2 regions of the Streptomyces sp. NPDC048523 genome follow, and region 2 is predicted to be linked to the other one. Evidence: riboswitches for the same ligand, from Rfam matches in the RefSeq annotation. Region 2 holds a riboswitch; the other holds the start of a gene.
The links. A riboswitch is a leader RNA that binds a small molecule or an ion and turns the genes downstream of it on or off. The one in region 2 is predicted to bind thiamine pyrophosphate.

Region 1 (5,117 bases), on a different contig from region 2:
TCACCGTCCCCTCGACCACGTTCTCGAAGCCGAGGAAGCGGGCCACGAACTCGTCCGCCGGCCGCTGCCACACCTCGAGCGGCGTACCGGACTGGGCGATCCGCCCGTCCCGCATCACCACGACCCGGTCGGCGAGCGCGAAGGCCTCCCCCTGGTCGTGGGTCACCGCGAGCACGGTGGTGCCCAACCGTCCGAACAGCTCGCGCAGTTCGACGACCAGCCGCTCCCGCAGGGAACGGTCCAGCTGCCCGAGCGGCTCGTCGAGCATCAGCAGCCGGGGCCGGGGAGCGAGCGCCCGGGCCAGCGCGACCCGCTGCTGCTCACCCCCGGAGAGTCCGGCGACGGCCCGCCGACCGGCCCCCGGAAGCCCGACGAGGTCGAGCAACTCCCGCACCCGCTCGTCCTGTCGAGCCCTGGAAACCCCCTGCATCCGCAGCCCGAAGGCCACGTTGGCGCCCGCGTCCCGCTGTGGGAACAGCTGATGGTCCTGGAACATCAGCCCGACTCCGCGCCTGTGCGCCGGCACCCCGCCTTGGTCACGCCCGTCGAGCAGGACCCGTCCCTCGTCGAGAGGTTGAAGCCCGGCGACCGCCCGCAGCAGTGTCGACTTCCCGCTGCCACTGGGCCCGAGCACACACACGAGCTCGTGCTCGGCGACATCGAGACCGACCCCGTCGAGGACGGCCCGCCCGCCGAACCGAACCGTCGCGTCCTCGAGGCTCAGCAGCATCAGAACTCCCCGGTCCGGTCGGTCCGCAGCCGTTCGAGCACCAGCAGCGCCACCGCGCACACCACCATCAGGATCGTCGAAAGGGCCATCGCCTGGCCGTAGTTGAGGTCGCCGGCCCGCCCGAGCAGCCGGGCCACGGCAACCGGCAGGGTCGGGTTGTCGGGCCGTGCGATGAACACGGTCGCCCCGAACTCGCCCAACGACACGGCGAAGGCGAAGCCCGCCGCGATCAGCAACGCCCGCCGCACCATGGGCAGATCGACCTCCCGCCACACCCGCCACGGGGAGGCCCCGAGCACCGCCGCGGCCTCCCGCAGCCGGTGGTCCACGGCCCGCAGCACCGGCAGCATGGTCCGCACGACGAAGGGCACCCCGACCAGCGCCTGGGCGAGCGGCACCAGGATCCAGGACTGCCTGAGGTCCAGCGGCGGCTCGTCGAGGGAGATCAGGAACCCGAAGCCCACGGTCACCGCGGACACCCCGAGCGGCAGCATCAGCAGCGCGTCGAAGCCCCGTACGAACCGCCCCGCGTCCCGCCGCGTCAGCGCGGCCGCCGCCAGGCCCCCGACCGCCACCGCGATGGCGGTCGCGGCGAGGGCGTACTCCAGCGAGTTCCCGACCGCCTCGATCGGCGCGACGAGGAAGATCCCGCCGTCGCTGCGGGTCAGCGCCCGGTAGTAGCCGAAGCCGGGGGCATCCAGCGACCGCTGGACGAGCACCGCGAGCGGCAGCACGAGGAGTACGGCGACACAGCCCACGACCCCGGCCAGCAACCCCCGCTCCCCCGCGCCGCGCGGCCGCCGGGCGGTCAGCGACGCGTCCACGAGCCGCAGCGCGGTCTCCCGGCGCCGTACGGTCCACGCGTGCAGGGCGAGGACCGCGCCCACCGCGACGAACTGGATCAGCGTCAGCACGGCGGCCGTGGACAGGTCGAAGATCTCGGAGGTCTGCCGGTAGATCTCCACTTCGAGGGTCGAGAAGGTCGGCCCGCCGAGGATCTGCACCACGCCGAAGGAGGTGAAGGTGAAGAGGAACACCATGAGAGCGGCGGCGGCCACGGCGGGCCCGAGTGCCGGGAGCGTGACCGTCCGCCAGGCCCGGAGCCGGGACGCGCCCAGCATTCGCGCGGCCTCCTCCTGACGCGGATCCAACTGGGCCCACAGGCCGCCGACGGTCCGTACGACGACCGCGTAGTTGAAGAAGACATGCGCGAGCAGGATCGCCCACACGGTGGTGTCCAGCCGTACGCCCCACAGGTCGTCCAGCAGCCCGCCGCGTCCCACCAGCGCCAGGAAGGCCGTACCGACGACGACCGTCGGCAGCACGAAGGGGACGGTGACCACGGCCCGCAGGATCTGCTTGCCGGGGAAGTCGAAGCGCGCGAAGACGTACGCGCCGGGGAGCGCGATCAGGAGCGTGAGCGCGGTGGAGGCGAGCGCCTGCCAGGTGGTGAACCACAGGACGTGCCGGATGTCCGGCTGGGCGAGGACGTCGGCGATCCTGCCGAAATGCCAGGTCCCGCCCGCCTTGAGTCCGCGCGTGACGATCGCGGCGACGGGATAGGCGAAGAAGACGGCGAAGAACGCGACGGGCACGGCCACGAGTCCGAGCCGGGCCGCCGCGTTCTTGACGCCCTTGCGGGGCCTTACTTCAGTACGAGCGAGGTCCATGACTTGACCCAGTCGTCACGGTTGTCGGCGATCTTCGCCGGGTCCATGGTCTCGGGATCCTTGGCCTGCGGACCGTAGGCGGTGAACTCGGCCGGCACCTGGGCGCCGTCGATGACCGGATAGACGAACATGTTGAGCGGCATGTCCTGCTGGAACTCCTTGGTGAGCAGGAAGTCCACGAGGGCCTTGCCGCCCTTGGTGTTCTTCGCGTTGCTCAGCAGTCCGGCGTACTCGATCTGCCGGAAGCAGGTGCCCTGCGCGACCCCGGTGGGGGCGGTCTTCGGCTTCGGGTCGGCGTAGATCACCTCGGCGGGCGGCGAGGAGGCGTACGACACGACGAGCGGCCGGTCGGCCTTCGCCTTCTTGCCCCCGGCGGAACCGGAGAACTCCTCGTTGTAGGCCTGCTCCCAGCCGTCGACGACCTTGACGCCGTTGGCCTTGAGCTTCTTCCAGTAACCCTGCCAGCCGTCGTCTCCGTACTTCGCGGCCGTGCCGAGGAGGAAGCCGAGGCCCGGCGAGGAGGTGGAGGCGTTCTCGGTGACGAGGAGGTTCTTGTAGGCGGGCTTGATCAGATCGTCGTACGACGTCGGCGGCTGGAGCTTGTGCGCGGTGAAGTAGGCCTTGTCGTAGTTGACGCAGATGTCACCGGTGTCGATGGGCGTGACCTTGTCCCCGTCGACCCGGTACCCGGTCTTGATCCGATCGGCGCCCTTGGCCTCGTACGGCTGGAAGAGGCCGTTGTCGAGCGCGCGGGACAGCAGCGTGTTGTCGACACCGAAGAAGACGTCGCCCTGCGGGTTGTCCTTGGTGAGGATCGCCTTGTTGACGGCCTGCCCGGCGTCGCCGTCCTCCAGGACCTTGACCCGGTAGCCGGACTTCTTCTCGAAGTCGGCGAGGACGCTCTTGGAGACGGCCCACGAGTCGTGGCTGACGAGCGTGACGGTCTTGGAGCCGGAGCTTGCGGAGTCGTCGGACGACGAGCCGCACGCGGACAGCGTGACCAGGCCCAGGCCGACGACGACAGCACAGAACTTCTTGTTGTTCACGGTGATGACCGAACTTCCTACCCAGAATGACCTGGGCGAGGTTCAGAGGGTCTGCGGCCCGATTGCCGCACTCTCAGCGCTGTGGCGCTCCCCTGTCGGATATGAAGATGTACGTACGTACGGTCGTCAGACTACCGCTCGGTGGCCGCGAGCTGGCCACAGGCCCCGTCGATCTCCTGCCCACGGGTGTCCCGGACCGTCACCGGCACACCGTGGGCGGCGATGGCCTCCACGAAGGCCTTCTCGTCCTCGGGCCGGGAGGCGGTCCACTTGGACCCCGGAGTCGGGTTCAGCGGGATGAGGTTGACGTGTACCGGCTTGCCCTTGAGCAGCCGTCCCAGCCGGTCACCGCGCCACGCCTGGTCGTTGATGTCCCGGATCAGCGCGTACTCGATGGACAGCCGGCGCCCGCTCTTCTCGACGTACTCGAACCCGGCGTCGAGGACCTCGCGCACCTTCCACCGCGTGTTCACGGGGACGAGGGTGTCGCGCAGTTCGTCGTCGGGGGCGTGCAGGGAGATCGCGAGCCGGCACTTGAAGCCCTCGTCGGAGAACCGCTGGATCGCGGGCACCAGCCCGACGGTCGACACGGTGATACCGCGCTGCGAGAGCCCGAGCCCGTCGGGGGCGGGATCGGTGAGCGCGCGAATGGAGCCGACGACACGCTTGTAGTTGGCGAGCGGCTCACCCATGCCCATGAAGACGATGTTGGACAGCCGAGCGGGCCCGCCCGGAACCTCCCCGTCCCGCAGCGCCCGCATCCCGTCCACGATCTGATGCACGATCTCGGCGGTGGACAGATTGCGATCGAGCCCGGCCTGCCCGGTGGCACAGAAGGGGCAGTTCATGCCACAGCCCGCCTGCGAGCTGATGCACATGGTCACCCGGTCCGGGTACCGCATCAGCACCGACTCCACGAGCGTCCCGTCGAACAGCCGCCACAGCGTCTTGCGCGTGGTCCCCTGGTCGGTCGACAGATGCCGTACGACGGTCATCAGCTCGGGAAGCAACGCCTCCTGGAGCTTGCCGCGCGAGCCCGCCGGGATGTCCGTCCACTGCGCCGGGTCGTGCGCGTACCGCGCGAAGTAGTGCTGCGAGAGCTGCTTCGCACGAAACGGCTTCTCCCCGATCCCGGCCACGACCTCCTTGCGCTCGGCGGGCGTGAGGTCGGCGAGATGCCGCGGCGGCTTCTTGGCTCCGCGGGGGGCGATGAAAGTGAGTTCTCCGGGTGCAGGCATAACCCTTCCAGTGTGGCAGATCAACTCGCGGAGCCCAGGCCAGAGCGGGGTGGGGGTGGTCACCCGTGGGTGCCGACTGTCGACGTTGGTCGGCTTCGGACGGCCCAGGGACGGCCCAGGGACGGCCCAGGACTTAGCCATGCCTTCAACTGCCAGAACCCCGAGGTAGTCCCGTCTCGACCATGCTGGCCTTCCGGTCGACCCCTCGATGTCGGTGCCGTCTGGGATGCTAATGATCCATTGAGAGGAAGGTGCCGTCGCAATGATGTCGACAAATAGGCGTGCAGAAATCGAACGACTGGTCGATGAGGCCTACGAAATCGAATCACTTGTTTCTAAATGGCAACAGCGAGGAACTGTAACGCGAGACGAGCTAAGGGCAGGGCAGGAGAGGTATCAGTCTTGGTACGTGCGAGCCACCCCCCTCATCTCA
Region 2 (5,117 bases):
TGGATGAGCCCGGTGTTGTCGTCCGTGTTGCCCGTCAGCGCTGCCCAGCCGATGAACTGCGAGCCGAGGGTACCGATCAGCACCAGCGAGATCAGCGTCCCCAGTACCGCCACGGAGGTCCGGGCCGACAGACCGTGGCACAGATAGAGGGCGATCAGCATGATGGCGCTCGCCCCGATCACCGCCACGAGCAGTGGGTTCGAGCCCTGGAGGATCGCGGGCAGGATGAAGAAGTTCAGCACCATGAAGCTGATGGCCAGCGCGACCAGCGCCATGACTCCGCGCAGCCGCCCGACGACCACGACGGCGAGCGCGAAGATACTGGCGAGCAGCCCCATCGGGAACCTGCGGTTCACGTCGGCGACCGAGTACTGCAAGTCCCTGGGCGCGGAGGGCTCGTACGCGACCACGACCTTCTCGCCCTCGTGCAACTGCCGTGACTGGTCCGGCTGGACGATCTCCGTGAAGGTGCGGCCCTTGTCGTCGCCGGTGTCGACCCGGATCGTCGCCTTCTTGCAGGTGCCGTTCGCCCGTTGCTCGGCGGAGGAGCCCTCGGCGGTTGAGGTGTCCCCGGTGGGGGCCTCACCCGAGGCGTTCACCGACTTGCAGCTGACACTCACGACCTTGGTGACCGTGGCCTGCTGGGTCTGCCGGTCGAAGCCGACTCCGGTGCGTTCGTGTGCCGGGGCGCCGCCGGGCCACAGCACCGCGAGCCCCACCATCACGGCTACGCCGAACGGGATGAGGATCGCCGCGATGACCTTGCGCAGGTGCTTGGATACGGGAGTTGCCGGTCCATGGCCATGACTGTGCGAGTGGCCGTGCCCACCGCCGGAACCGGGCCCGCTCCCATGCCCGTGCGCGTCACCGGGACCTCGCTCGTCACCGGAACCCTGCCCGTCACCGGAACCCTGCCCGTGTCCCTCGCCGCCATGGCCGCCGTCGCCACCCCCCAGGCTGCCATCGCTGCCCAGGCCGCCGTGACTCGCGCCCTGCCCGTGGCCGTAGCCGTGACCGCCGCCATAGCCGCCATCGTGCTCATGTTCATGCTCGCGCCGGCCGCCGGTCTCACCGGCCAGGCGGCCGCCCCGGCCGTCTCCGAAGCCGCCGCGGGAACTGCTGCCGGGGCCGGGCCCAAGGCCGTTTCCGGAGCCCGGTCGGCGCGGAGGCTCGGGAGGCGGGTAAGGAGGCTGATGCGTCGTGGTCACCGACCGATCATCGCAAGAACGACAGGGGCCCTCTGTTCACCGCGCCCGAAGTGACGCTAGCGTGGAGCCACCTTTGTACACGCGGGAGCTCGGAGCACCGGGCTGAGAGGGCGCTGACCTCCGTCCCAGCGATGTTTCACGTGGAACGTCATCTCGACCGAGTGATGTTCCCCACGAAGCGTCGGCAGACGGAAGCCGCTGCGTCGACCGCCGAACCTGTTACCGGGTAATGCCGGCGTAGGGAGTAGGTCTCATGACCATCAAGGACGCGCGCACGCCTGCCTCCGACCAGCTCGACGGGGAGGCCGGGAAGTCCACCGGCTGGCACAAGGCGTACATCGAGGGCTCTCGCCCCGATCTGCGGGTGCCGGTCCGTCAGGTGCACCTCACCAACGGGCAGTCGGTCACGCTGTACGACACGTCGGGCCCGTACACCGATCCGCTCACCGAGACGGACGTCCGCCGGGGCCTCGTGCCACTGCGGGAGAACTGGATCATCGCCCGCGGGGACACCGAGGAGTACGCGGGCCGTCCCATGCGCCCGGAGGACGACGGGATCAAGCACACCTCACCGCGGGGTGGTCTCCGCAACCTCGACGCGGTCTTCCCGGGGAGGTCCCGCCAGCCGCGCCGTAGCCGTGACGGCAAGGCGGTCACGCAGCTCGCCTACGCCCGCCGCGGCGAGGTCACACCGGAGATGGAGTACGTGGCCATCCGGGAGAACGTCTCTCCCGAGGTCGTGCGTGAGGAGATCGCGGCGGGGCGCGCGGTGCTGCCGGCGAACGTCAACCACCCGGAGATCGAGCCGATGATCATCGGCAAGCGGTTCCTGGTGAAGGTCAACGCCAACATCGGCAATTCCGCGGTGACCTCCTCCATCGAGGAGGAGGTCGAGAAGATGACCTGGGCGACCCGGTGGGGAGCCGACACGGTCATGGACCTGTCCACCGGCCGCAACATCCACACCACCCGCGAGTGGGTGCTGCGCAACTCCCCCGTCCCCATCGGCACGGTGCCGCTCTACCAGGCTCTCGAGAAGGTCGACGGTCGCGCCGAGGAGCTGACCTGGGAGATCTACAAGGACACGGTCATCGAGCAGGCCGAGCAGGGCGTGGACTACATGACGGTCCACGCGGGCGTGCGCCTGGCGTACGTACCTCTGACCGCGAACCGCAAGACGGGCATCGTCTCGCGCGGCGGCTCGATCATGGCGGCCTGGTGCCTCGCGCATCACAAGGAGTCGTTCCTGTACGAGAACTTCGAGGAACTGTGCGAGATCCTCGCCGCCTACGACGTCACGTACTCGCTGGGCGACGGCCTCAGGCCCGGCTCGATCGCGGACGCCAACGACGAGGCGCAGTTCGCGGAGTTGCGCACGCTCGGGGAACTCAACCGGATCGCGAAGCGTTTCAACGTACAGACCATGATCGAGGGCCCGGGACACGTCCCGATGCACAAGATCAAGGAGAACATCGACCTTCAGCAGGAGATCTGCGATGAAGCTCCGTTCTATACGCTCGGCCCGCTGACCACCGACGTCGCGCCGGCCTACGACCACATCACCTCCGGCATCGGTGCCGCGATGATCGCCTGGTGGGGCACCGCGATGCTCTGCTACGTCACGCCCAAGGAGCACCTGGGCCTGCCCAACCGTGACGACGTCAAGACGGGTGTCATCACCTACAAGATCGCCGCCCACGCGGCCGACCTCGCCAAGGGACACCCAGGCGCCCAGGAGTGGGACGACGCCCTCTCCGACGCCCGCTTCGAGTTCCGCTGGGAGGACCAGTTCAACCTGGCCCTCGACCCCGACACGGCCCGGGAGTTCCACGACGAGACCCTCCCGGCCGAACCGGCCAAGACGGCCCACTTCTGCTCCATGTGCGGGCCGAAGTTCTGCTCGATGAAGATCTCCCAGGACATCCGCCGCCGTCACGGCGGCAGTCAGGAGGAGATCGAGGAGGGGATGGCGCAGAAGTCGAAGGAGTTCGCGGCGGCGGGCAACCGGGTCTATCTGCCGATCGCCGACTGATGTAGGCGAGCCGTCGGCGGGTGGCCCGTGGCCGGGTCTTCGGCTTGCGCTCCCCGCGGTGGGGGCGCAAGCCGAGGGACTGCCGGGAGTTACTCCGGCTGGTGTTCCGGCCCCCCGAAGTCCGGGCTGGTGTAGTCCGGGCTGGTGAAGCTCGGGCGGGCACCGGAGGCTCCGTCGTCCGGGCTGCTGAAGCCCGGGCGGTCGTAGCCGAGGCTGGGCATCCGGCTGGGCGGTGCGGGCGGTGCCGTGTGGTGCAGTGCGGCGGTGCCGGGATCGGCGAGGGCGTCTCTGAGGAAGGGGAGCAGGCCGCGTTCCAGCAGGGCCTCGCGCCAGGCGTCCTTCGCCCGTGCCACCTCCTCGCTGAGTTCGCCGTACGCCGCGTCCGGCGAGGGCCGGTTGTGCAGTGCGGTGAGCAGCAGGCCGCAGGCGGCGACCAGGATCGCGGCCGCGGTCAGGGCGCCGAACACCCATCCGATAGTGATCATGGCGTGGGCGAACGCCGGCGGTGGGCTGAGCATCTGGAGGACGTAACCCACGAGCAGGAAGATCGCCGCGGCGATTCCGGCGAGGACGGGCGTCAGAACGGCGGCGACGGCGACGGCGCCCGCACCGGCGTTCTCGGCGACCTCTCCCATGGTGGTGGCGAGCCCCATCGCACCCGTGCCCGAATCCGCGGGGCGGGGTTCGTGGACGGACGACAGGGTGGACGGCGTCGACGGGCGGCGCTGTTCCTCGCGGACCTTCACGTAGTGCTGGTACTCGGTCGCCGCGGCCGCCGTGATGAGCGCGGTGGCGTTGAGGGCCATGGTGCGCAGCTGTTCGGGATTCAGCCGCTGTCCGACCGCGGCCAGTTCGGGACGGTGTGGTGCGGAGCGCAGCGCCTCGTCGAGGATCCGCTCGTACTCCTGGCGGTCCTCGCTGTGCAGGTGCTGCGGAACGCTGTTCATGTGCATCCCCCGATGCTCCGTAGGGCTTGGGGCTCGCATGCGAACGAGCCGTCGGGCAGAAACGGAGGGGAGCCTGCTACGGATAAGCAGATGGTAGAGCGGGCACGGCACAGGGTGACAGGGGGTTTCCAGAAATTGGCCTCTGGCCTGCGCGGTCGACGGTCGGTCCGTCCTGGGGGAATGTTTGCCCTGTGAAGGGTCAGATATCCAGGGGCAGTTGCTGGACCAGCAGTTTTCCGGCCATGGTCACCCCGCCGTCCATCGCGATGGCCAGTCCGTCGGCGTAGACGTGCGGTCCCTCGACCACCGGGCCGGAATCCTCCTTGTCGTCCTCGGAGCCCACTTCGCCGAGCAGATAGGGGATCGGGCTGTGGCCGTGCACGATGCGGGTGCCGCCGTATGTGTCGAGCAGGGAGCGCACATGGTCGGCGCCGCCTTCGTCACGGAAGGAGAAACGCTTGGTGAACTTGCGGAACAGGTCCCAGACCTCGTCCGCGTCATTGCGCGTGATGGTCTCGCGGACGGTGTCGTTGACCGCCTCGATCGAGTCGCCGTAGTCGAGGTAGGCGGTGGTGTCGGAGTGCACCAGCAGATGTCCGTCGACCTCCTCGACGGCGTCCAGGCGGGACATCCACTGCAGGTGGTGGTCCTGGAGGCGGTCCATGTCGGTCTTCTGCCCGCCGTTGAGCAGCCAGGCCGCCTGGAAGGTGGCGGTGCCCGCGCCGGAGTTGACCGGCGTGTCGCCGAACCGCTTGGCGCCGATCAGCAGCAGCTCGTGGTTGCCCATGAGGGCCTTGCAGTAGCCGCCCGCCGCCGCGGCCTCCGCGGACAGCCGCATGACGAGGTCGATGACGCCGATGCCGTCGGGCCCGCGGTCGGTGAAGTCGCCGAGGAACCACAGCCGGGCGGTGCCCGCGCACCAGTTGCCCG

Region 1: another riboswitch for thiamine pyrophosphate. It lies ahead of ACGFWE_RS36120 (thiamine ABC transporter substrate-binding protein); the one in region 2 lies ahead of thiC (phosphomethylpyrimidine synthase ThiC).

What each region holds. Positions count from the first base shown of each region.
Region 1 covers NZ_JBICWQ010000009.1:114,798-119,914, reverse strand. The annotation lists gene ACGFWE_RS36130 (ABC transporter ATP-binding protein) at 1-730, opposite strand, end outside; gene ACGFWE_RS36125 (iron ABC transporter permease) at 730-2,400, opposite strand; gene ACGFWE_RS36120 (thiamine ABC transporter substrate-binding protein) at 2,376-3,446, opposite strand; TPP riboswitch at 3,443-3,550, opposite strand; gene rlmN (23S rRNA (adenine(2503)-C(2))-methyltransferase RlmN) at 3,578-4,684, opposite strand; gene ACGFWE_RS36110 (hypothetical protein) at 4,947-5,117, shown strand, end outside.
Region 2 covers NZ_JBICWQ010000005.1:199,188-204,304, reverse strand. The annotation lists gene ACGFWE_RS26490 (YibE/F family protein) at 1-974, opposite strand, end outside; TPP riboswitch at 1,280-1,469, shown strand; gene thiC (phosphomethylpyrimidine synthase ThiC) at 1,462-3,240, shown strand; gene ACGFWE_RS26480 (hypothetical protein) at 3,330-4,193, opposite strand; gene ACGFWE_RS26475 (metallophosphoesterase) at 4,387-5,117, opposite strand, start outside.